Regions from separate parts of the Rheinheimera sp. ATLC3 genome, predicted to be linked through region 2. Evidence: riboswitches for the same ligand, from Rfam matches in the RefSeq annotation. Region 2 holds a riboswitch; the other holds the start of a gene.
What was found. A riboswitch is a leader RNA that binds a small molecule or an ion and turns the genes downstream of it on or off. The one in region 2 is predicted to bind thiamine pyrophosphate.
Positions count from the first base shown of each region.

Region 1: another riboswitch for thiamine pyrophosphate. It lies ahead of AC5SV9_RS13250 (TonB-dependent receptor); the one in region 2 lies ahead of thiC (phosphomethylpyrimidine synthase ThiC).

Region 1 is NZ_CM182103.1:2,857,408-2,869,116, reverse strand. Features, by position in the region: gene AC5SV9_RS13275 (S9 family peptidase) at 1-399, opposite strand, end outside; gene AC5SV9_RS13270 (MerR family transcriptional regulator) at 586-768, shown strand; gene AC5SV9_RS13265 (phosphotransferase) at 763-1,623, opposite strand; gene pnuC (nicotinamide riboside transporter PnuC) at 1,575-2,204, opposite strand; gene AC5SV9_RS13255 (YkoF family thiamine/hydroxymethylpyrimidine-binding protein) at 2,201-2,449, opposite strand; gene AC5SV9_RS13250 (TonB-dependent receptor) at 2,497-4,584, opposite strand; TPP riboswitch at 4,623-4,721, opposite strand; gene AC5SV9_RS13245 (hypothetical protein) at 4,877-6,217, shown strand; gene AC5SV9_RS13240 (methyl-accepting chemotaxis protein) at 6,250-7,881, opposite strand; gene AC5SV9_RS13235 (metalloregulator ArsR/SmtB family transcription factor) at 8,042-8,371, shown strand; gene AC5SV9_RS13230 (ArsJ-associated glyceraldehyde-3-phosphate dehydrogenase) at 8,383-9,393, shown strand; gene arsJ (organoarsenical effux MFS transporter ArsJ) at 9,397-10,608, shown strand; gene AC5SV9_RS13220 (cation diffusion facilitator family transporter) at 10,669-11,532, shown strand; gene AC5SV9_RS13215 (putative bifunctional diguanylate cyclase/phosphodiesterase) at 11,601-11,709, shown strand, end outside.
Region 2 is NZ_CM182103.1:4,035,276-4,046,984, forward strand. Features, by position in the region: gene thiS (sulfur carrier protein ThiS) at 1-153, opposite strand, end outside; gene thiE (thiamine phosphate synthase) at 137-1,636, opposite strand; gene thiC (phosphomethylpyrimidine synthase ThiC) at 1,629-3,404, opposite strand; TPP riboswitch at 3,501-3,611, opposite strand; gene sbcB (exodeoxyribonuclease I) at 3,693-5,126, opposite strand; gene AC5SV9_RS18885 (EAL domain-containing protein) at 5,453-7,981, opposite strand; gene AC5SV9_RS18890 (LysR family transcriptional regulator) at 8,096-8,929, opposite strand; gene AC5SV9_RS18895 (acyl-CoA dehydrogenase) at 9,039-10,220, shown strand; gene AC5SV9_RS18900 (thiamine pyrophosphate-dependent enzyme) at 10,245-11,709, shown strand, end outside.

The sequences.
Region 1 (11,709 bases), 1.2 Mb from region 2:
CTCGATGCCATCTTTTAACGACTTGCGGGCATATATCGGGTATTCCTTGCCTGCTTCATAGCGGCTGTAATAGCTATAATCGCCTTTATTATAAGGAACCGAGCTGTCGTCCTGTTTAATACGGCCAATAATTTCAGCAGTCAGTTTATCCGTCAGCGCCTGGTAACCACTGCTGTAATGGCTGAAATAATCATTTTCACGCTGCAGATAATCGAGCACCGTTGGTGATGTGCGCGTATCGTCACGCAACCAGTAATAAGGATCCTGGCGGTTACCATGAGGCGACTTTACAGTGTAAGGTTGTTGTACTGCCACAGGGGCAGCAAAGTCTTCGGCACTTAGCCAGTTGCTGCTGAGGCAACTGACGCCAAGCAACAGGCTTATAATCGTTTTTTGCATATTAATTTCTCCGCTTCAGGCTGGCGAAATTAACATGAAAATTACACTTAGCCTATTTGAGGCACAATAAAAAGTGTAACCGGTTATGTTTGTCTGCTGATATGATAACCGACAGCAGTTAGCCTATTCACAAATGGCTGATTTTAAGCTATTACTTCTAGGTTTATTACGTATAAGGAAAACAACATGGCGTTAATGACAGTTGAGCAGGTAGCAGAGTTTCTGGGTGTACAAACGATCAGAGTGGAACGTCTGGCACGGGAGAACCTGTTAGTACCGGCAGAGAAAGACGCCGCTGGTAAGCCGCTGTTCAATGAAGACGATGTAAAGCGTTACAAAACCCTGGCCGAACGCTTAGGTGGCTTATAGCGCTAAGGTTTGCAAGCGCTGATGCCAGCGCTTAGCTTGCTTTTCGTAAACAGGCTGTGCCTGATACCACAGCCAGCAAAACCCGCTATACAGCTGCTTTGCCGCATTAAGTTTGCCCGTTAGTATTTCTGTCAGTTCCGGCTGTTGCCGCAAGCCGGCATATTGCAGCAGCATGTCTTGCTCTTGCGCCGCTGATAAATCGAAATGCAGGCTTATCGCCGCCAGATCCAGACTGCTGTCGGCCAGCTGGCTGTATTCAAAATCAAGCAGCCAGAGCTTTTTCTTAGCAAACAATAAATTACCGCTATGTAAATCCAGATGACACAACACGGTATCCTGCGGCAGTTGCTGCAACTGCTGAGCTGCCTGTTGCAACACAGCCATTAAAACATTATCAGCTTCTGATAGTGTGACCGCCCTGGCTAACTGGCGCAGATAAACACCAGGCTCCAGCACCGGTGTTTGCACTGATAGCTGATGAAACCGGGCCAGTGCAGTCAGCAGTATCGGTAACCCATGTACCCCAAAGTTATAAGCGACACCATCGGCAAGATAGTCGCTTAACATCACCTGATAATGATTATTCAGACATAGCGGAGCCGGGGCCAAACCTTTTGCTGCTGCCGCATGCTGGCAGCGCAGCTCCTGCTGCCGGCACACCGCTGACTCAGCCGGATAGCAGCGCAGCACATATTCGCCACGCGCAGTTCTGACATAGTAGCTTTGGTTACTTTCACCGTGGGATAACGGCCGAACCTGTAACACCGGCTGACTGAAAAAGAATTCCAGCCGCTGGCATAGCCGCCTTACAGACTCAAGTTCACTGCCGGCTGCTGCTGATAATGACTGCGCCAAATAAAATATCCTGCAATCGCGATAACCGTATACAGCATAAACAAGCCAGTGAGGAAATACAGATGTTTTTGGGCGTAAACATAAATTGATACCGCATCAATTACCACCCAATACAGCCAGTTTGATACCAGCTTGCGCGCGACCAGTAAGGTGGCCATTACGCTAAATACTGTGGTTTGCGCATCAATATAGGCAAAATCTGCGCTGGTGTGCTCAGCCATCAGTGCACCAAGCCCCCAGCCCACCAACGCGGTAATACCAATAAGTATCGCATGGTATTGCCAGCGCCATTCATATACCGGCCCGCGCTCGCCCGGTGCACGCTGCCGTATTTGTTGCCAGCGCCACCAGCCATACAGTGCCATACCGGCATAGTACAACTGTAACAGCGCATCAGATAACAAAGCTGATTGCCACATAACGTGGGTAAACAACACTGTGCTGAGCAGTGCGGCTGGCCAGCACCACAAGCTTTGTTTCAAAGCCAGTATCACATAAGCCAGCGCCAGCACAGTGGCAGTAAGCTCAATGCTATGCATCAACTGCCACTGTGCTATGGCCTGGCTTAGCAGTTCATTCATGGCCGCAAGTCACCGTGAATAAATTTACAGACAAAAACCACCTTACCGTATTGCTCAAACGACCATTTAATACACGCCTGCAAGGCTTGCATCACCGCATCGTAATCACCGAATAGCTGCGTACTCATGGTATTGGTTAACACCTTCACATCAGGGTATTTATTCAGTTCAGCAATAAAACCTTTGATCGGCGTAATATAGTCTTCTGCCAACGGGTACTTACTTATTTCGACTGACAATTGCATAATTTTCTCCTTATCAATACTTGTTGAATGAGTCATCAGTATTGTGTTCAGAATTGATAACTGGCGCTCACGCCAAAACGGCGCGGCTCAGCGAATTGCTCATACACATGAGGTTCGTATCCATCGCGCGGATCATTACCGAAGTAAAAACCCCGTACTCCAATATCCTGATCCAGCGCATTACGCGTCCACAGCGCCAGCTCCCAGTTGCTCAGCTGATAACTCAGGCGGGCACCCAGCAATTCGTAGCGCTCTGATTGGGCGTTGTGGCCATCAGAGTAATAAAATGCATCTTTACCCTGCAGGCTGATGTTAAACAGCAATGCATCAGTGATATACCAGTCTGCTGCCAGGCTGTACTGAAAACGTGGTGCCTGTGCCTGTTCACGGCCACTGAAATCGTCACCCTCTAACGTAATGTAGCTGCCCAGCTTAGTTTTCAACCAGCTGGCAGACAATGACACGGCCAACTGCGGGTTCAGCTGCAGCCGGTTTTCCATTTCGATCCCGTAGTTACGGCCGCTGCCAGCGTTATCAATAAAACCGGCAAACTGCGGGCCACTCTCCGGGTTCAGCCAGCCTTTAACCTGCATATCGTCCCGCCACATGTAAAAGGCCGCAACCCGTGCTGTAATACTCTGATCCAGCGCACTACCTTTCACGCCAAATTCGGCGTTGTATAAGGTTTCCGGTTTAAAACTGGCCTTGGTTAGCAGTTCGGTTAAATTGCCGTCGGCCGCTTTTGACAACGCATCGCCGTTAACGCCACCGGCTTTATAACCCCGCGATGCCAGCACATACACCAGCGCCTGCTGATTTACCTGGTAATTCAGGCTCAGCTTAGCGCCCCACATTGTGTCGTGATTTTTAATGGCATTAGCGCTGCTATCGCTGTAATCATCATCATAGCGCTCTAACCGCAAGCCGGAGACCAGGGTCCAGCCAGCATTTAATGGTGTGGACAGCTCACCATACAAGGCTGCATTGGTACGGTTTAACGCACTGACAAAGCGGTCAGCCTGCCACAAATCCCAGTTCCAGAACTGACGGGTTAAATCGAAACTTTTATTGGCAGCATACAAGCCGACAGTCCAGTCGCTGTTGCCAAGTTTGCCCTCAGGCGTGGAAACAAAACGGTAATCCAGTGTCAGTTGATCGCGGCTACGCAAATAGCGGTCTGTGGTTGAATATTCATCGGGGTGAATACCGACGTAGCTCCAGTCTTCATCAAAACCGTAATCACTGTCTGCTGTCAGCCAGCTTAACTGCGCCAGCACGGTGGCAAACGGCAAACCGCTGTAATCGGCCTGCAATGCCACGGCTTTGCTGCGGATCTGATCCTGCCCCGGCTCATCCGATAACGTTGTGCGGTTACGGTCGAGCGAAAACGCATCATAGCCGTTATCCTGATCAACAATATGTGTTACCAGCTGCAGTGCCAGCGTATTCGTCGCTTGATACCTGAGCTTAAAACGGCCGGTAAACTCATCGATGTTGTTGGTGTCATCGCGGTTAAGGTAAGCATTATCAATAAAACCATCAGAGTACTGCTGCTCCAGCGCCAGGCTGTAGCCTACCTGTTCATTCAGGCTGTTACTGAATTGGGCGGCCAGCTGGCGGCTGTCATAATTGGCTAACGTGGCGCTGAATTTACCTTCAGGTGCTGCAGTTGGCCCCTTAGTGGTCAGATTCACCATACCTGCCAGCGCGTTGGCACCAAAGCGGGTTGCTTCCGGGCCCCGGAAAACTTCAAGCTGCGCCAGATCACTGATGCCACTGATGCCTAACCCCGAGTATTCAATACCGTCAATCAGAATGCCGACCGACGGGTTGATGGTATCGACAAATTCGCTGCGCTCGCCAATGCCGCGCACCTGAATATAGCGCCCGCGTGAAGCACCGGCGGTGAAATTAACGTTGGCAAACTGATTGAGTAAATCGTCAAGATGCTGCGAAGATGTGCGCTTGACATCCTGCTCGCTGACAACGGCAATGCTGCCGGATAATTGCTGCACCGATTGCTGGCGAAAATCACCCTGTACGGTGATACGCTCAACGGATGATTCGGCCTCATTGGCCTTGATAGTAAAACTGCTGCCAACGGCAACAGCCAGTAAAGACGGAAGTAAACGCATTGTTGTATGAATCTCCAAACTTCAGAGATCACACCAGCCTGAGGAGTTAGCACCATCCCTCCGCCGGTATAATCCGGATCAGGTTCTAAGGGTTTGCCTATACAGGCATCTCAGCAAAAGCACCCCTTGGTTGCGCGGCAAGTGTAAAGCGTTTTATTTCGACATGCAATGCATTGCCTATCATTGCGCTGCAATAGCAAAATAACTCCAGGACAAACTATGCCGGACTTACCCTCTTCTAAATTTTATGAAAAATAGGTACTATCCCGCGCAGTAAAAATAAGGGATTACCATGAAAAAAACTAAAGAGTTAGGTGTATTTTTATCTGTGTCATTGCTGGCGGCTTGTGGTGGTGGAGGTAACGCTGAAACTGGTAGCTCTGGCGGGAATAATGGTGGAGCCACAGTAAATCTGACAGCAAACATTATTCAAGAAACGGTGTGTGGTACTAGCATCAGCGCTTCAAGTGCGGAGTTGCTGGTGCACAACAATGATTGGAGCATATCCAGCCGGCATAAAGCCGATAGTGACGGGAGAATTTCAGCGACAATACCGGCCAAACCCAATGTAAACATCAGCTTAATAAGCAGCGGCGGTACAGGTGCTGACCGCGCCATAAGAGTGCTTTCTTATGCTCAACATCCGACCGGAGATCTTGGTACTTTCTCGGTGCCTGGTTTTACCCAGCAGGGTTGTGAATGCCAAAGAACAGACGTAGTGGTATCGTCACCAGTTGGCTCATTAAACCAGCAGTATGTCCAACTTACCGGCTACAATGGTGAGATAGAAAGTAAATCTTCACTTTCTTACAATGAAGTTTTATTTTCTGGCGTTACCCTATGCCGTGCTACAGGTGGAGATTGGCCGGTATTAGTTGCCGCAAGCTCAGAACCATACAATATGATTGCGGGTAGCTCACGTAATTATGATATCAGCCAGCAAGTTTCACTGAGTTTAGAACACGATGCGGTTTCTTATCCGATAATGCTAAATGATCTTAATGTTTCATTGCGACAAACTCACTATACAGAAAATGGTTCGATCGGCTCAGCTGTGCAGTCTCCGTACTCTGATATCTATGTCTACGATGAGCTTGACGGTGCAGAGCTAATTGCCGTAAATGCATCGCGCAACAATACAGAGTATGTGGACGGCATAAGTATATGGCTACGCGAATCACAACGCGCCAGCTATAAGTTACCACTTACAGAGCAAGTATCGGTGACAGTGCCGGACAATACCGCACAGCTTGCATTGCAGGATTTCCTTGTTACTAACCTGACTTCTGATAGCACCAATTATAATCTTGGTGCAATAAATGGGTTTAATACCTTTTACCTTTATGCTCAAACCACGCTGACCGACGGTACATATTACAGTCAGAGCTTCTTTGGTCCGCTGCAGGGTACTTACCCTGATGAAATTGTACCTGCCGACTACGACATAGAAGATAAATTTGATGACAATGCAGCGGTACTATTCGAAGCGTCTGTTATCCGCGATGGTGACAATCAAAGCTATCAGCAATATCTATCGAGCAGAGTAAAGCGCAGCAACATGGCTATCAATGAACGACTTTCCGGCGAATGGGCGAAATTCAGTACTGTGTCGGTACAATTTAGTACCCAGTAATTTATCAAGCCGCAGCCGCGAAAGCGGCTGTTTTAATGAGAAAATATTTGCCAGTCCTTATTTAGTTGGCCAGCCAGTTGGGTTAATTGCTCACTGGCAATGGCTGAACGGCTAGCTTCTTTGCTTAACTGGCTTACCTCGTCGTTCAACTGATGTATGGTGGCGCCAATATCTTCTGACACGGCTTGTTGCTGGACTGTAGCTGTGTGGATTCGAGTGTTTGCGCTGCTAATGTGTTCAACAACACCGGAAAGCTCGGCAAACCGCTGGCCGGCGTCCTGAGCCAGTTGTACATTGCTTTCAGCCTGGCCGTGAGCGTCCTGCATCGCATCCATCGCATTGCTGGCCTGCTGCTGCAACTTACTAATCATCGCATGAATAGACTCTGTTGCCTGCTTGGTATTGGCCGATAACGTGCGCACTTCGTCTGCGACGACAGAAAAGCCCCTGCCGGCTTCACCGGCTCTGGCGGCTTCAATGGCGGCATTTAACGCCAGTAAATTAGTTTGTTCGGAGATTTTGCGGATGACATCCAGCACAGATGAAATCTGGCCAGACTCCTGCTGCAACTGCTTCACAACGGCAGCGCTATGATTAAGCTGCTGCGCCAGTGCGGTAATACCCTCTGCACTACCGGTTGCTACTGCACTGCCTGCGCTACACAGCTGCTCAGCCTGCTGGGCAGCTGAAGCTGCTTCTCTGGCATTAGCCGCGACCTGCTGTACTGTTGCCGTCATTTGCTCCACTGCAGCAGCCAGTTGTCCGGCTTGCTGTGCCTGACGGCCGGCGCCCTGACTGACATCTTCACTGCTCTGAAACACCGATTCGGCCTGTTCGCTAAGGGCAGTAGCACTGCTGCCCAAACGGGCAACAAGCTGTTCGAAATGACTGATCATATGGTTAAGCGCCTGCGATGCCTGCGCAATTTCGTCGCTACCGCTATCATTGGCGCGTAGGCTTAGATCCGAGCTTTGTTGCACCTGCTTTAACATATCACGCAGTGCCCACAGCGGCCGGCACACCGAGCGTTGCACCCGCCAAACCAGAAGGCTAATCATAAGCAGCAGCGCAATGCCCGCAAGCAGGTAAGCCTGCACCAGTTGTGCAGTAAAATGTGCCGCTTCATCCCGCACAACAGCGCCAGCGGCCAATTGCTGCTGAATAAACCCTTCGGCAAGCTTGGCAAAAGCGGTAATACGCAATTCAATTTCGTTGTTAACAGTAGATTCGTTCAAAATACGTACTAACAGTGCATCACTGCCAGCGTAACTTATCCACTCCTGATAGTGCTTAACCGCTTTTTCAAACGCCTGATCCAGCGCGGTGTAATACTCTGTATCTGCCATCACCGGCCGGCTTTGCACAAAGTTCTGCCACTGCTGTGTGGCTTGCTCCAGCTGGCTTTTGATGGCATGCTCGGTTGCTTCAGCAGACGCCCAGCCGGTGCGGTATTTACGGATGTCCTGCAATGCACTTTGTTGCAGGATCTGCTGCACCGCCATCACATCAGACAAAATGGCCAGATGATCACTGTAAAGCCGGTTAAACAAGCGGTCTTTATGTTGCACACTGAAAAATGCTGCCATCAGCACCAGCGCTACCAGAATCAGAGGAATAACACCCAGCAGCAATATCCGGGATGAGATTTTCAGCTTCGACAACATAACGGCTCCACTTTGCAAGGCTTTGACGCGCGCAGTGTAAAAGCCACAGATGATATTTGTGTGACAGGCAGGCTTTTGCCATCTCTGGACTAACCGTCATCAAAGTGTCATATTTTGCACGCAAAATTACATACGAAAAAACAGATATAACGATTTTGCCATGCAGCCCCTAACCCTTTACAAAGCCATTGCCGATGGTACCCGCCTTAAAGCAGTGTTACTGCTGTGCCAACTGCCTGAGTTGTGCGTCTGTGACTTGGTGCAGGCGCTGGATGAGCCACAGCCCAAGGTGTCGCGCCATCTGGCATTGTTAAAACACGCCGGCCTGCTGCAGGACAGAAAGCAGGGTCTGTGGGTATTTTACCGCTTACATCCTGCCTTGCCGGCGTGGGCAGAAACGGTACTGCGCCAAACATTGGCACATAACCCGGAATTTATCCGCGACAATATCGCCAGTCTGGCGAACTACCCAGCCGCCAACTGTTGCTAAGGAACACAGATATGACTATCAAACTAGGTATAAATGGCTTTGGCCGTATTGGCAGGCTGGCACTGCGGGCAGCCTTTGACTGGTCTGACATAGAATTTGTACAGATTAACGACCCGGCAGCCGATGCCGCCACCTTGGCCCATTTGCTTAATTTTGACTCTGTGCACGGTATCTGGCATCACACTGCTGTGGCAGAGGGCAATAACATCGTGATCAATGGCAAAGCGGTTGCAGTTAGCAGTAATAACGCCATTGCCGATACCGACTGGTCAGGTTGTGATGTGGTGATTGAAGCCTCAGGCAAAATGAAAAGCACAGCGTTGTTAGAAGCTTATCTGGCACAAGGCGTGAAACGGGTTGTGGTCAGTGCACCGGTAAAAGAGCCGGGTGTGCTCAATATAGTGATGGGGGTTAATCATCAGCTGTACAACAAACAGCAGCATCGTATTGTCACCGCTGCCAGCTGCACGACGAACTGTCTGGCACCGGTGGTTAAAGTGATCCATGAAAAACTGGGTATTCGGCACGGCAGCATAACCACCATCCATAACTTAACCAATACTCAGAGCATTCTGGACACACCGCATAAAGACTTACGCCGCGCCCGCGCTTGTGGCAGCAGCCTGATCCCCACCACTACCGGCTCAGCCAGCGCCATTACCGAGATTTTTCCTGAGCTTAAGGGCCGGTTAAATGGCCATGCGGTGCGGGTACCCTTGGCGAATGCCTCGTTAACAGACTGCGTCTTCGAAGTAGAACGCGCAACCACCAGTGATGAAGTGAATGCCCTGCTAAAAGCAGCAGCAGAAAGTGATTTAAAAGGCATCTTAGGTTATGAAACCCGGCCGCTGGTGTCGGTGGATTATAAAACCGACCCGCGCTCCAGCGTTATTGACGCACTATCGACTATGGTGGTTAACGCTACCCAGGTAAAAATTTATGCCTGGTATGACAACGAATGGGGCTACGCCAACCGCACCGCCGAGCTGGCCAGAATGGTTGGCTTGCTGGATCAGCACTAAGCCATGTTTAACAGCCTGAGCCCGCAATTAAAGCAGTACTTGCTGATCACCGGCAACTACTGGGCTTTTACCCTGACAGACGGTGCCCTGCGTATGCTGGTGGTGCTGCACTTTTACAGCCTGGGTTACAGTGGATTGGCCATTGCCATGCTGTTTTTGTTTTATGAAATTTTTGGCGTCATTACCAATTTAGTTGGTGGCTGGCTCGGTGCCCGCATCGGCCTGAATAACACCATGAATATTGGCCTGCTGCTGCAAATCCTGGCACTTGGCATGCTATTGCTGCCAGCACAGTACTTAGTTGTGCCGTGGGTCATGGCAGCCCAGGCGCTGTCAGGCATCGCCAAAGACTTAAATAAAATGAGTGCTAAAAGCAGTATCAAACTGCTGGTGGCAGACAACGCCCAACACACCTTGTTTAAATGGGTCGCTGTTCTTACCGGTTCAAAGAATGCCCTGAAAGGGGTAGGCTTTTTTGTCGGTGGTTTACTGCTGAGTTTATATGGTTTTAACACAGCAGTTCTGCTTATGTTACTGATGCTTAGCTTAGTCTGGTTATTAAGCGTATCGCAGCTTAAAGCCGATTTGGGTAAAAGCAAAACCAAACCTAAATTTACTGAGCTGCTGTCAAAAAGCAGGGCAATTAACCTACTTTCGGCTGCGCGTATGCTGCTTTTTGGCGCCCGTGATGTCTGGTTTGTGATTGCCTTGCCGCTAACGCTGGCCAGCCAGTTTGGCTGGAGCCACTGGGCAGTGGGCAGTTTTCTGGCACTTTGGGTTATTGGCTATGGCGCGGTGCAAAGCGTCACACCGGCTCTGACAAGGTCAGGCCCATCTGCTACATTGCCGGACGGGCACAGCTTAATGCGTTGGGCAATATTGCTTAGCGTGATACCGGCACTGATTGCACTGGCTTTATGGCTGCAGTGGCACAGTGAGGCTGCGCTTATTGGCGGCTTGCTGCTGTTTGGCGCTGTGTTTGCGGTTAACTCGTCTTTGCACAGCTACCTGATTATCCGCTACGCCACTAATGATGGCGTTTCACTGGACGTCGGTTTTTATTACATGGCAAATGCCATGGGCCGCTTACTGGGAACTTTGCTATCCGGTTGGCTGTACCAGGCTTATGGTCTCACGGCCTGCTTATGGGTCTCTTCTGCCCTGCTGGCAGCCACAGTGCTCGTTTCTGCCAGGCTGAGCAAACACCAGGCATGACTTTGTTCTTCACCTGCTCTACACTGCAATAAGCCGCTGATAACACTCTGGAATATCATTATGTTTAGCCTGCAACCGCGTCAATTACTGTTATTGTCTCTGCTGGCTGCTTTTGCCACTATGGCATTGAAAACGCTGGCATGGTATTTAACCGGCTCGGTCGGCTTTTTATCAGACGCCATTGAGTCATTGGTGAATGTGGCCGGTGCCGGTTTTGCCCTGCTGATGGTCAGCATAGCGCGCCGGCCAGCGGATGACAGCCACCCTTATGGCCACAGCAAAGCCGAGTATTTATCGGCTGCATTTGAAGGCGGCATGATTTTTCTGGCGGCAGTGGCCATTTTGTTTACCGCCGCAGAGCGCCTGATTAACCCTCAGCCCCTCGCCACACTAGGGCTTGGTACAGCGCTTACCGTTCTGGCCAGCCTGATTAACCTGGGTATTGCATTGCTACTATTGCAAGGCGGCAAGCAGCACCATTCTCCTGCACTTGAAGGCGATGGCAAGCACCTGTTGACAGATGTCTGGACAACTGCTGGCGTGGTGGTTGGTGTAGCCCTCGCAGCCATGACAGACATGCATTGGCTTGATCCGCTGGTCGCGATTGCCGTCGCACTGCATATTTTGTATGAAGGCGGCGGTATCTTATATCGCGCCGTCAATGGCCTGATGGATAAAGCGCTGCCTGATGAGACCATACAACAACTTGAACAAAGCCTGCAGGTATTTGCCAGTGCCAACGTACAGTTTGTTAACCTGCGTACACGTGCCGCCGCCACACTGCGTTTTGCCCAGGTTGATATGCTGGTTCCCGGCAGCTGGAGCGTGCAGCAGGCACATCAGCTGGCGGATGATGCAGAGCTGGCAGCCAAACAGCTCAATATCGAACTGGTTGTCCACATTGAACCGGCATTGACCGGCTAGCTGGTTTTTTTACTATTCGGCGCTACAGTTAATCAGACATAGCTAAAATAACGTGGCGTCAACGCAGTATGCCAGACAACTTCTCAGCCATAACGTATACCGATGCGATAACAGATAGCGCCGATTTTCAAAGGCAGTTCAGTTATTTTCGTATTCGCCGGTTGCTGCAAATCATCG
Region 2 (11,709 bases):
TAACCGGTGCTCCGGCCATAGCCGCTTAGCCAATACATTGTTGTTGATTGCAACTGCCAGCCCGTTTGGATCCAGCCCCAACCGCGTTACCAATTGTTCGACCGTGCTGATGGCTTCAAGCTGAAAAGGATCGTCATTAACTGTTATATGCATGATAGCTACTCCATTGCTGCAGCAGGTCGTTATACGCCTGCTGGGGTTTATGCTGTGCGGTAATTGCAGATACGACAGCAATACCGTCGACACCGCAGGCCGCAACATCTTTGATCTGCTGTAGTCCAATGCCGCCTATTGCAACTGTTGGGATATCGCGGCACAGTGCCGCATAGCGTTTTAGCTTCGTCAATCCCTGAGGTTTTGATGGCATCCACTTGGTTTGGGTAGCAAAAACGTGACCCAGCGCGATGTAAGAAGGCTTTAACTGTCGCGCAATCAGTAACTCTGTATAACTGTGGGTCGATATGCCAAGACGAAGGCCTGCTGATGCAATAGCCGCAAGGTCAGCTTGTAGCAGGTCTTCTTGTCCAAGATGGACGCCATAGGCACCATGTTTTATGGCTAATTCCCAGTGATCATTTATAAATAGCCGTAAACCATAGTCGCGACTCAGGTTTATTGCTTGCTTGATTTGTTGTTCAATATCTTTGGCATCACCTTGCTTTAGTCTTAGCTGGATGACATCTGGCTGACAGGGTAACAACGATAATAACCACTGTACGCTATCGACAACAGGGTAGAGACCTATAGGTGAAACCATAGCAGCAAAAGCCAGGTCCTCCTGCCGGGCTTGCAGTGGCTCTGGCAGATGAGGGAAATATAGCGGATTTTCCGGCCAGGAATGATGCTGCAGGCAGCCCGCCCCTTTACCAGTGGTATAGCTCAGACTTAGCGCTTGCTGCAGATAAGCTCGGGCAATAATAACTGAATCAATCAGTGTGTAATTATGGGCAGCAGATGCTGCGATAGCACTGGACAACACACAGCCTGTACCATGATTATTTTTCGTGGGCAGCCGGTTGTGGCTGAGTATAATATCTGGCCTGGCAGCAGTTCGCAGCGTATCGCAGACAAATTGTCTGCTATCGCTATGGCCGCCTTTTATCAGGACAGATTTTGCCCCTGCGGCGAGTAACTGATCTGCCTGCTGTTGTTCTGATGCCTGTGGTAAACCACTGAGCAGCGCCAGTTCAGGCAGGTTAGGTGTGATCAGATCCAGCAATGGCATCAGTTGACGGCGCCAGATACTTAAACTGCTCTGGCTGATAAAATCGTATCCTGAACTACTGCTTAGCACCGGATCGGCAATCACAGTAAACTGGTAAGCAGCTTTGTGTTGCCTTAGCCAGTCAGCAAGCAGTTGAAGCAGCTCGGGCTCGGGAATAAGCCCAATTTTAACCGCCCGCGGTGGCAAGTCTTCCAGCAGACAGTTTAACTGAGCACACAACAGTGCAGGGCTGACGGCTTCATAGCCAATCACCTGGCAACTATTTTGTGCTGTCACAGCTGTTATAACACTACAGCCATGGCATTCCAGCGCGCTGAACGTATGTAAATCGGCCTGGATCCCTGCGCCGCCACCGCTATCTGAGCTGGCAATAGTCCACACTATAGGTTTGGTGGGGGAGGGATCAGGCATCTGCAATCTCCTCATCTTGTTTAATTTGCTGGTTTAATCGCATTGAGCAAAACTTTGGCCCGCACATCGAGCAAAATTGCTCAGTATCAGCACCTTCATGGCTTAGCGTTTCGTCGTGGTAAGCTTTGGCGGTAAAGGGATCTAACGCCAGGTTGTATTGATCTTGCCAACGGAATTCATAGCGTGCTTTAGACAGAGCATTGTCACGTAGCTGAGCAGCTGGGTGGCCTTTGGCCAGATCGGCAGCATGGGCGGCAATTTTATAAGCAATTAGCCCTTGTTTTACATCTTCTTTGTTGGGAAGCCCCAGGTGCTCTTTTGGTGTTACGTAGCACAACATGGCGCATCCAAACCAGCCTATCATCGCAGCGCCTATACCAGAGGTAATATGATCATAACCAGGAGCAATGTCAGTCGTCAGGGGCCCCAAAGTGTAAAACGGTGCTTCGTGGCAGTGTTTTAGTTGTTCCGTCATGTTTTGCTGTATAAGTTGCATTGGCACATGGCCCGGCCCTTCAATCATCACCTGAACATTGTAGCGCCAGGCAATTTTTGTCAGCTCACCCAAAGTGCGCAGTTCGGCAAATTGAGCTTCATCATTTGCGTCGGCAATGCTACCCGGACGCAGGCCATCACCTAATGACAGCGAAATATCGTAGGCGGCGCACAGTTTGCAGATATCTTCAAAATGCTGATAGAGAAAATTTTCCTGTTGGTGCAGCCGTGTCCACTGCGCCATGATAGCACCACCGCGGGAGACAATGCCGGTAACCCTGCTCACCGTTAAGCTGATGAAGTCTTTTAATACGCCTGCGTGGATAGTGAAATAGTCAACACCTTGCTCTGCCTGTTCAGCCAGTGTGTCGTAAAAAATCTGCCAGTTTAGCTTGCTGACATCACCGTTTACTTTTTCCAGTGCCTGATAAATGGGTACTGTACCTACCGGCACCGGGCTGTTACGCAGGATCCAATCGCGGGTTTGGTGGATGCGGCGTCCGGTTGACAGATCCATTATGGTGTCTGCGCCCCAGCGTGTTGCCCAAACCAGTTTTTCTACTTCTTCTTCAATGCTTGAGCTGACGGAGGAATTACCAATGTTGGCATTCACTTTTACCTTAAAGTTACGGCCGATAATCATTGGTTCGGCTTCAGGGTGGTTGATGTTAGCCGGGATAATAGCGCGCCCGGCTGCAACTTCGCTGCGGACAAACTCTGCTGTTATCTGTCCTGGAATGGCTGCGCCAAAGCTTTCTCCCTTATGCCTGGCAATACCATCGTCAGTAGCCGCCATGTTTTCGCGCAGGGCAATAAAGTGCATTTCGGCGGTAATGATACCCGCGCGGGCATAATGCAGCTGAGTAACCGTTTTGCCCTGTTTGGCGCGTAGCCGTTGATGCGTGAACTCAGTTATCTGCTCGTCAAGTGCAATATCGGCAAAAGCCGGCAAGGGGGAATCTTCGGTGTCGTTACGCGCAGCTATCCAGTTTGCGCGCAGCTTGGGCAAACCTCGTAGTACATCTAACGGTTGGGCTGGGTCGCCATAAGGTCCTGATGTGTCATACACCGCTAAAGCGGGGTTCGGCTCAATGCTGCCATCCGCCAGATGACTATGGCTTAAATGAATATCCCGCACTGGCACCCTGACTCCGCTGTGTTCACAGTGCAAATAGCGGCGTTTAGAACCTGGGAAAGTTTCACCCTGCAATGCCTGAATATAGGCTCGGGCATGGGCGCGTAGGTCACGTTTGGATATAGTTGTAGCAGACATAGCAAGCTCCGGTTTTCAAGTTGAGGTTGCTTGTCCGGAGTAGGGCAGATAATCACATACAGCTAGGGCGCAGTGCGGACCTATGCTGGGTAGGATATGGTATAGCCCCTTGTTTCCCTTCGCAGGTATTAGCCTGATCAGGTTCAACGGATCCCGTTTTCACGGTCTCAGCCCGCTGTAAACAGCTGGGCACTCCGACAAGATGGCGCTAAGTATTCACGTATTACCAACGAAATTCAAGGCTCAGTATAAAAACATCTGAGCACTGTGGGTGCTGCAACGGCTTTTTTACAGGCTCTGAACGTACAAATACAGCGACTTCAGAATTTTCATTTTCTGCTCATCACTGGCATGTTCGTGTGCCAGATTCTCCAGCGCCAGACTGAATTCTTCCATGGTCAGGTTAGGTTTATCCAAACCGTGCATCAATTTGTCAGTACGGTAGCGTTGCCATTTTTGCTGCTCGCTGTCGGTCAGGCTGTGAGGATAATTACGCGCCCGGTATAAAAACAGCAGATTATTCAGCCTGTCGTCAGCGAAAACCGGTGCATTGCTGCCAAGTTGCTCAGGCGGCAGCTCATGCAGTTGCTGCATTTTTTGTTTATCGGCGTTGCTGATGAAACCGCTGTATAACTGATAATCCGGGTTTGTCTCGGTGGGATACTCATCCAGTTGCTGATAAAGTTCGATGGCTTTGCTTTGAGAAATCCGGTGTTGTCGCAGCCAGTCTAAATGTTCAAGGCACATCGCCCGGTTAATACCAAGCTCGGCCGCCCGGCTTTCACTCAGCGTTTTCGCCGGCGCCAGAACCGGGCATTTATTCAAATGCACCAGTTTTAAACCAAGCCGTTGCTCGCCATCAGCTAAATCAGCTGTTTTGGTGTACAGTTTTTCTTTCAGCGCAGTAATGTCGTCATGCAGCAATGGTTCGGGCGAAGCTTGCAGGTTGTAACAGATTACAGCGTTTTTATTTGTCGGGTGAAAGGCTAGTGGCACTATCCAACTAACACAGCCTGAGCTTGCCGGAAACTTCGATGAAACATGAACCAGAGGTGTCATGCCCGCAACGTCAATCAGTTCAGCGGCTTTGTTTTTTTGTCTCAGTTCAAACAAATAGGCAAACAGTTTTGGTTGCTGTTGTTTAATCAGCCTGGCTATTGCGATAGTGGCATGCACATCTGATAACGCATCATGGGCCTGTTCATGTGCCAGGCCGTTGGCTTTTGTCAGCTCTTCCAATTTAAAGCTTGGGCTGCCATCTTCACGCAGTGGCCAGTTTATTCCTTCCGGGCGAAGTGCATAACACGCGCGAACCATATCGATAACGTCCCAGCGGCTGTTACCATGCTGCCATTCACGGCTGTATGGCTCGTAAAGGTTTCGGAACAAACTGTGCCGGGTCACTTCGTCATCAAAACGCAGGTTGTTATAACCGATTACGCAGGTATTGGGCTCACTGAACCGGCTTAAAATGCGCTGCATAAAGTCAGTTTCCGGCAGGCCTTTTTTATTACACAGCTGAGGGGTTAAACCGGTAATAAGCGCAGCTTGCGGATGGGGCAGATAATCATTCGCTAACTGGCAATACCAAACATCTGGTTCGGCAATAATATTCAGATCCAAATCTGTACGGATACCGGCAAATTGCGCGGGCCGGTCACGCTTGGGGTCTGCGCCCCAGGTCTCATAGTCGTGGAAATAATAAGACATTTGTGTAGACATAGTTCAGTACTGTTATATGTTTTCTGCCAGAATAGAAAGGCGCGATCATAACATCAGACTGGCAACGGTGCGCTACTTATCGTCAACTAAGCTTTCGAGTGCTGACCCTGGGTCTTCTTCGCCACATACTGAGCTGTCTTCAGGGCTTGCTGCCTCTGCGTCGCGGTGCGAAAGTGGCGGTTGCCGTTTGGGGTCTTGGGTTGAAGCTGTGTTGTCTGGATCTGAATGCTGCGTCATTCTCTACCGCCAAAATGGATACTTTTGTCAGAAGTATAGGTAGGCTGAGGGCTAAAGCCAAACGACTTCATTACGAGCATGGCTCGGTTTTAGCCAGACTCTGCTATGTCAGCCTTAAACAGCGATGCAAACTCCTGTGCCGGCCGTGGTGCGGAAACCAGATAACCCTGGCCCTGATTGCAGCCAGCCTGGCGTAAAAACTCCAGTTGCTGCTGATGTTCAATACCTTCAGCGATAACATCTAACCCCAGCGCTTTGGCCATAGCAATAATAGCGTTGACGATTTGGCAGGCTCCGCGGTTGCCGGGGATATCCCTGACAAAGCTCTGGTCAATCTTCAGTGTATCAATGGGTAAACGTCTTAAATAAGATAGCGAAGAGTATCCGGTGCCGAAGTCGTCAATAGACAATTTGAAGCCTAACGCTTTAAGTTGGGTCAGCTGATACTGGGTTTGCTCTGCTTGTTCGGGGATCAGGCAGCTTTCAGTTAACTCCAGCTCTATCCGCTGTGGTGGCACGTCTGCCAACCGGATAATATGGTGTAACCGGGTAACAAACGCTGAGTCAGCAAGCTGCAGCGCCGATATGTTTACCGATACAGGTATAGTGCTGCCATGCCATTGTTTCAACTGCATGCACACCCGCTGCAGAACTTGCTCACCAAGTGCAGTGATAAGCCCCAATTTTTCTGCCAGCGGAATGAATTGGGCAGGGGACATAACCCCCAGCTGAGGATGCTGCCAACGTACCAGTGCTTCGAGCCCAACTAACTGTTGAGTGTCCAGCGTAAATTTAGGCTGATAATACACGTCGAGTTGCTGTAAGCGCAGTGCTTCGCGCAATGCCTGCTCCAGTTTCAACTCATCGACACTCTGTTGCCCGGCGCTGGCATGGTAAAAATAGTACTGGTTACGGCCACTGTTTTTTGCCTGATACATCGCAACGTCGGCATGCTTAACCAGTTGCTCAGCATTAGCACCATCCTGCGGAAATACCGCAATACCTATGCTGGTTGTCAGGAAAAACTCCTGGTCCAGCAGCCGTACTGGTTTTTCTATCTGTTTAATCAAGCGCCTGGCTAAGCACTCCAGCTGATCTGTCTGGTGAATCTCAGGCAATAAGATGGTAAATTCATCGCCGCCCAGTCTGGCGACGGATTCGCCTTCGCGCACTGTTTCGCTAATTCTGCGCGCTACCTCTTTCAGTGCCTGATCACCGGCCTGATGTCCAAGGGTGTCATTGATACGTTTGAATAAGTCTAAATCGAGAAATAACACCGCGAGCTTATGATTGTGACGTTGTGCATTCGCGAGGCTAAGTTGCAGCCGGTCAAAAAACATGCGACGGTTTGCCAGCCCGGTTAATTCATCAATGTAGGCCAGTTGATGGATTTTTTGCTCTTGCTGCTTGCGTTCAGTGATATCACTGAAGATTGCTGCGAACTGGCTTATCTGCTGCTGTTCATTGCGGATAGCCGTAATAGTAAGCCACTGTGGATAAAGCTCTCCATTTTTGCGTTTGTTCCAGATTTCGCCCTGCCAATGGCCATGTTGCAGTAATACCTGCCACATATCGCGGTAAAATTCTGTTTGATGCAGGCCTGAACTGAGCAGACGCGGGCTTTGTCCTACGACTTCCTGTAACGAATATCCGGTGATATTACAGAAACTTGGATTTACTGATTGGATAATACCGTTGTGGTCTGTAATCATAATGCCATCGAGCGACGCATCGATAACTTTATGCGCTAACCGCAGATAATCGGCCGACGTTCTTAACGCTACGTCCCGGGCCATCAGCGCCGTTCTTAATTGGTCAACATAGGCATATTCGACGTTACGCAGGATGTCGTTGAACGATAATAAACCGATTAACCTGTTATCCTGTTTTACGGCGACATGCCGTAGCTGGTTGTCTGTCAGCAAACGCACCGCCTGCAGCAGTGTAGCGTTAGCGCTCATGCTGACCAGTGGCGTAGTAGCCAGCATTGCAACAGCTGGGTTAGTGTCATGCTGCGTCAGAAAGCCAATCAAATCTTGCTCAGTGAGAATACCTTGTTCACCATTTTCGAACTGAACGACAGCGGCGTCAGCATCATGCTGATGCATCTGAACGACAGCGGCAGACAAAGGCAAAGACGCTTGCAGATGCAGTGGCTCTTTGTTTATGCATGAACTGACGTCGCGAAACTGCAGGTAAAACTCTATTCTCTGTTGCCTGACAATATCACTTTGTGTCAAAAGACCGACCGGGTTGCCGGATGGGTCTTCAACCAATAAACGGCGAATACCATGCTGTAACATTATGCCTGCTGCGCTGCTGAGCCTGCTGCTGTTTTTCACACTACGCACCGGTGAGCTCATGACATTCAGCAAAAGAGTGTCAGCGGTACCCGGTTTGCCAAAATCCAACTTCCTGGTATCTGCCGCCGTCCAGATACCACAGACTCTGCCATTGTCGGGTGCAACGATTAACACGCTGCTTATGCTGTGGCGGCGCATTAAAATAGCGGCGTCGCGCACTGTTTGATCACTACCGCAGCAAACCAGCTGTTTTAGCGCAACAGTGGCTATCACAGGGTCATTATCATGCAGTGAAGTGTCTGAGGTATCGGGCATTATGCTGTGCAATCCAGGCGTCGAAATAATCTGTCCGGCACTTTATACAATCTGCACTATGTTCGTATTGCGACAGATCAACTTACCCTGATTCAGGAACGACAACGGTGATATTCAGCCGACAGTTTTGCACAGTTGGCGCAATATTGTCAGTGACACCGAATCCTGATTTTTAGGATAGGCCAGGCCGATTTCGCGCTGTAAATTGAGTGAGGTTATCGTGCTTAACGTTATGTCCTGCCGCTGCAGCAAAGAGTCGAAGTTCGGTACCAACGCGCAGCCAACACCGGCAGAGACCAGACCAAGTGCATACTCGATGGTTTGAATATCAGCACGGATATCCGGTTTAATACCAAGGCGGACTAACTCAGGGTAGAGAATATTCCAGGCATCGCAGGGGGTGCGTTTAATCAGGGGTAATTGCTCAAAATCCGTAAGCTGGATTTGTTGTTGCAGGCTAAGCGCAGTACCGGGTGGCATTGCCAGCAGATAACTGTCGCGCCAGATGGGCTGAAATGCTTCACCCGCTTTTAGCTGATGTGGTGTGATAATCCTGGCATCACAAGGCTCTTCAGGCTCTACCAAATGCAGTTCCAGCCCGGCAACGCTGTTACTGAACTCGCGTAGCAGCTGACTCATGCGCTCTACACCTAAGGCCCGGATAAGCCCCAGCCTGAATTTAACTCTGGCGACAGGTTCCCGGAATGAGGCTTTAAGTGACTGCAGCTGCCCAAGCAGCCGCCCGGCGTGACCGTAGAGTTTTTCACCGTCTTCTGTTGGTAATACACCCTTGGGAAGACGCAAAAACAATGTCACGCCAAGCTCTTGTTCTAACTGGCGCAGTGCTGCAGACAAAGATGGCTGTGCTACGCAACAGTATCGGGCTGCAGCACTGACGCTACCTTGTTCATAGACGGCAACAAAATAATTCAGCTGACGAATATCCATAGGTAAAAGCTATACCTGATACAGAATTATTATATTTTAACTGTACATCAAAGCAGGCTAATCTGGCCATAACAAAAATTATTTCGCTGGTTTTATTAAGGAATTTGCTATGACACGCGCACATTTTGACTGGCAGGACCCTTTTGCATTTAGCGCAATGCTTACCGAAGAAGAACGCATGATCCGGGATAGTGCTCATCAGTATTGTCAGGACAAGCTCATGCCACGTGTATTGATGGCCAACCGCGAAGAACATTTCCACCGCGAAATTATGTATGAGCTGGGTGAACTTGGGCTGCTTGGCGCTACATTGCCGGAGAAATATGGCTGTTCTGCCGTAAATTATGTTTGCTATGGCCTTATCGCACGCGAGGTGGAGCGGGTTGATAGTGGATATCGCAGTGCAATGAGTGTGCAATCTTCTCTTGTTATGCACCCGATCCATGCTTATGGCTCTGAAGCGCAACGGCAGAAGTACTTGCCAAAACTTGCCACAGGCGAGTGGGTTGGTTGTTTTGGTTTAACCGAGCCTGATGCAGGTTCAGATCCTGCCAGCATGCGCACGGTCGCGAAGAAAGTAGCCGGCGGTTATGTGCTTAACGGCAGTAAAATGTGGATCACCAATTCGCCAATCGCCGATGTATTTGTCGTGTGGGCCAAACTTGACGGCGAGATCCGTGGTTTTGTGCTTGAAAAAGGCATGAAAGGCCTTTCTGCGCCGAAAATAGAAGGAAAGTTTTCACTGCGCGCATCCATTACCGGCGAGATTGTAATGGATAACGTAGAAGTGGCAGAAGATGCCTTGCTACCTAATGTCAGTGGTTTGAAGGGCCCTTTTGGTTGCCTAAATAAAGCGCGCTACGGTATTGCCTGGGGTGCGCTTGGCGCTGCAGAGTTTTGCTGGCATGCCGCGCGCCAATACACGCTGGACAGGCAGCAATTTGGCCGGCCTTTGGCAGCTAATCAGTTAATTCAGAAGAAGCTGGCTGACATGCAAACAGAAATCAGCATAGGTCTGTTAGCTTGTCTGCAGGCCGGACGTTTGATGGATCAGAATTTGTTAGCGCCGGAAACAATTTCACTTATTAAACGTAACTCGTGTGGCAAGGCGTTGGATATTGCCCGGGTTGCCCGTGATATGCACGGTGGTAATGGCATAGCCGATGAATATCATGTGATCCGTCATGTGATGAATCTGGAGGCGGTTAATACCTATGAAGGCACCCATGATGTGCATGCTTTGATACTGGGCCGGGCGCAAACCGGCTTGCAGGCGTTTAGCGGCGTTTAATCAGTTAGCCTGAGGGGAACTCTTATGTCCGATGCTGAACATCCTTGGGTATCACAATATCGCCAGCGGTTACAACATGGCAATTTACCTGTGCATAGCAGTAGCCATCACATTGATTATGCAACGCTCTATCAATTGTGGCACAGCCAGTTGTGTAGTCGTTTGCTCGATCTGCAATCAAGGCAGCTGCAGGCTAAAGGTCAGAGTTTTTACACTATTGGCAGCGCCGGCCATGAAGGTAATGCCGCAGTAGCTGCAGCCCTGCGTGTAACCGACCCTGCGTTTTTACACTATCGCAGCGGTGCGTTCTTTATCGAGCGTAGTAAGCAGTTAGGCGGAACAACCCCCTTGTATGATATGTTGCTGTCGTTTTGCGCCAGCAGCGATGATCCTATATCCGGTGGGCGTCATAAAGTGCTTGGCAGCCTTGCGCTTAATATCCCACCACAAACCAGCACTATAGCGTCACAATTACCAAAAGCCGTTGGTGCGGCCTTCGCTGTGGATTTAGCCAAGCGACTGCAACTGGATGGGCAATGGCCACATGATGCGATAGTACTTTGCAGCTTTGGTGATGCGTCGGCAAATCATTCAACAGCACAAGGTGCTATAAACTCAGCGTGTTGGGCTGCTTATCAGCAAGTGCCTGTGCCCATATTATTTGTTTGTGAGGATAATGGCCTGGGTATTTCGACACCCACGCCAAGCGGCTGGATAGAACAGGACTTAGCCGACCGGCCCGCGCTGAAGTATTTCGCTGCCGACAGCCGTGATTTGGCGCAGGCTTATCATGTCAGTCGGCGGGCTGCAGACTATGTGCGCAGTAAACGTAAACCTGCCGTGTTGCATTTGTCGACGGTACGTTTATTCGGCCATGCCGGCGCTGATGCCGAAGCTGCATATCGAACCAAGGCACAGATAGACGCAGAACTCGAGCAGGATCCGCTACTTAGCAGCACAGCCGCGTTACTGGCCACAGCCCAAATAAGCACGGTGCAATTGCAGAAGCAATTGGATGCTTTGGTTTTACAAATAGGCAGAGTTGCTGCTGTCGCCAGCTGCCAGCCTAAGCTGGTATCGGCGCAACAGGTCATGGCGTCGATTGCACCGCAGCGTGATGCTGTGCCGGTACCCGCTTTGCTATCGGAAGAGGCTCATCAGCAGTTATTTGCATTCGACCAACACAACGTAGGTAAAAAACAACATCTGGCTAAGCTATTAAATTGGGCATTGCATGATGTGCTGGCGCAATATAAAAATTCCGTTGTTTTCGGCGAAGATGTTGGCAAGAAAGGCGGAGTTTATGGTGTTACCCAGCATTTAGTGCATGCATTTGGCAGTAATAGGGTTGTTAACACATTACTGGATGAGCAAAGTATTCTCGGAATGGCTATCGGACTTGCACAGCAAGGATTTATTCCGATCCCTGAAATACAGTTTCTGGCTTATGTGCATAATGCTGAAGATCAAATTCGTGGTGAAGCAGCAA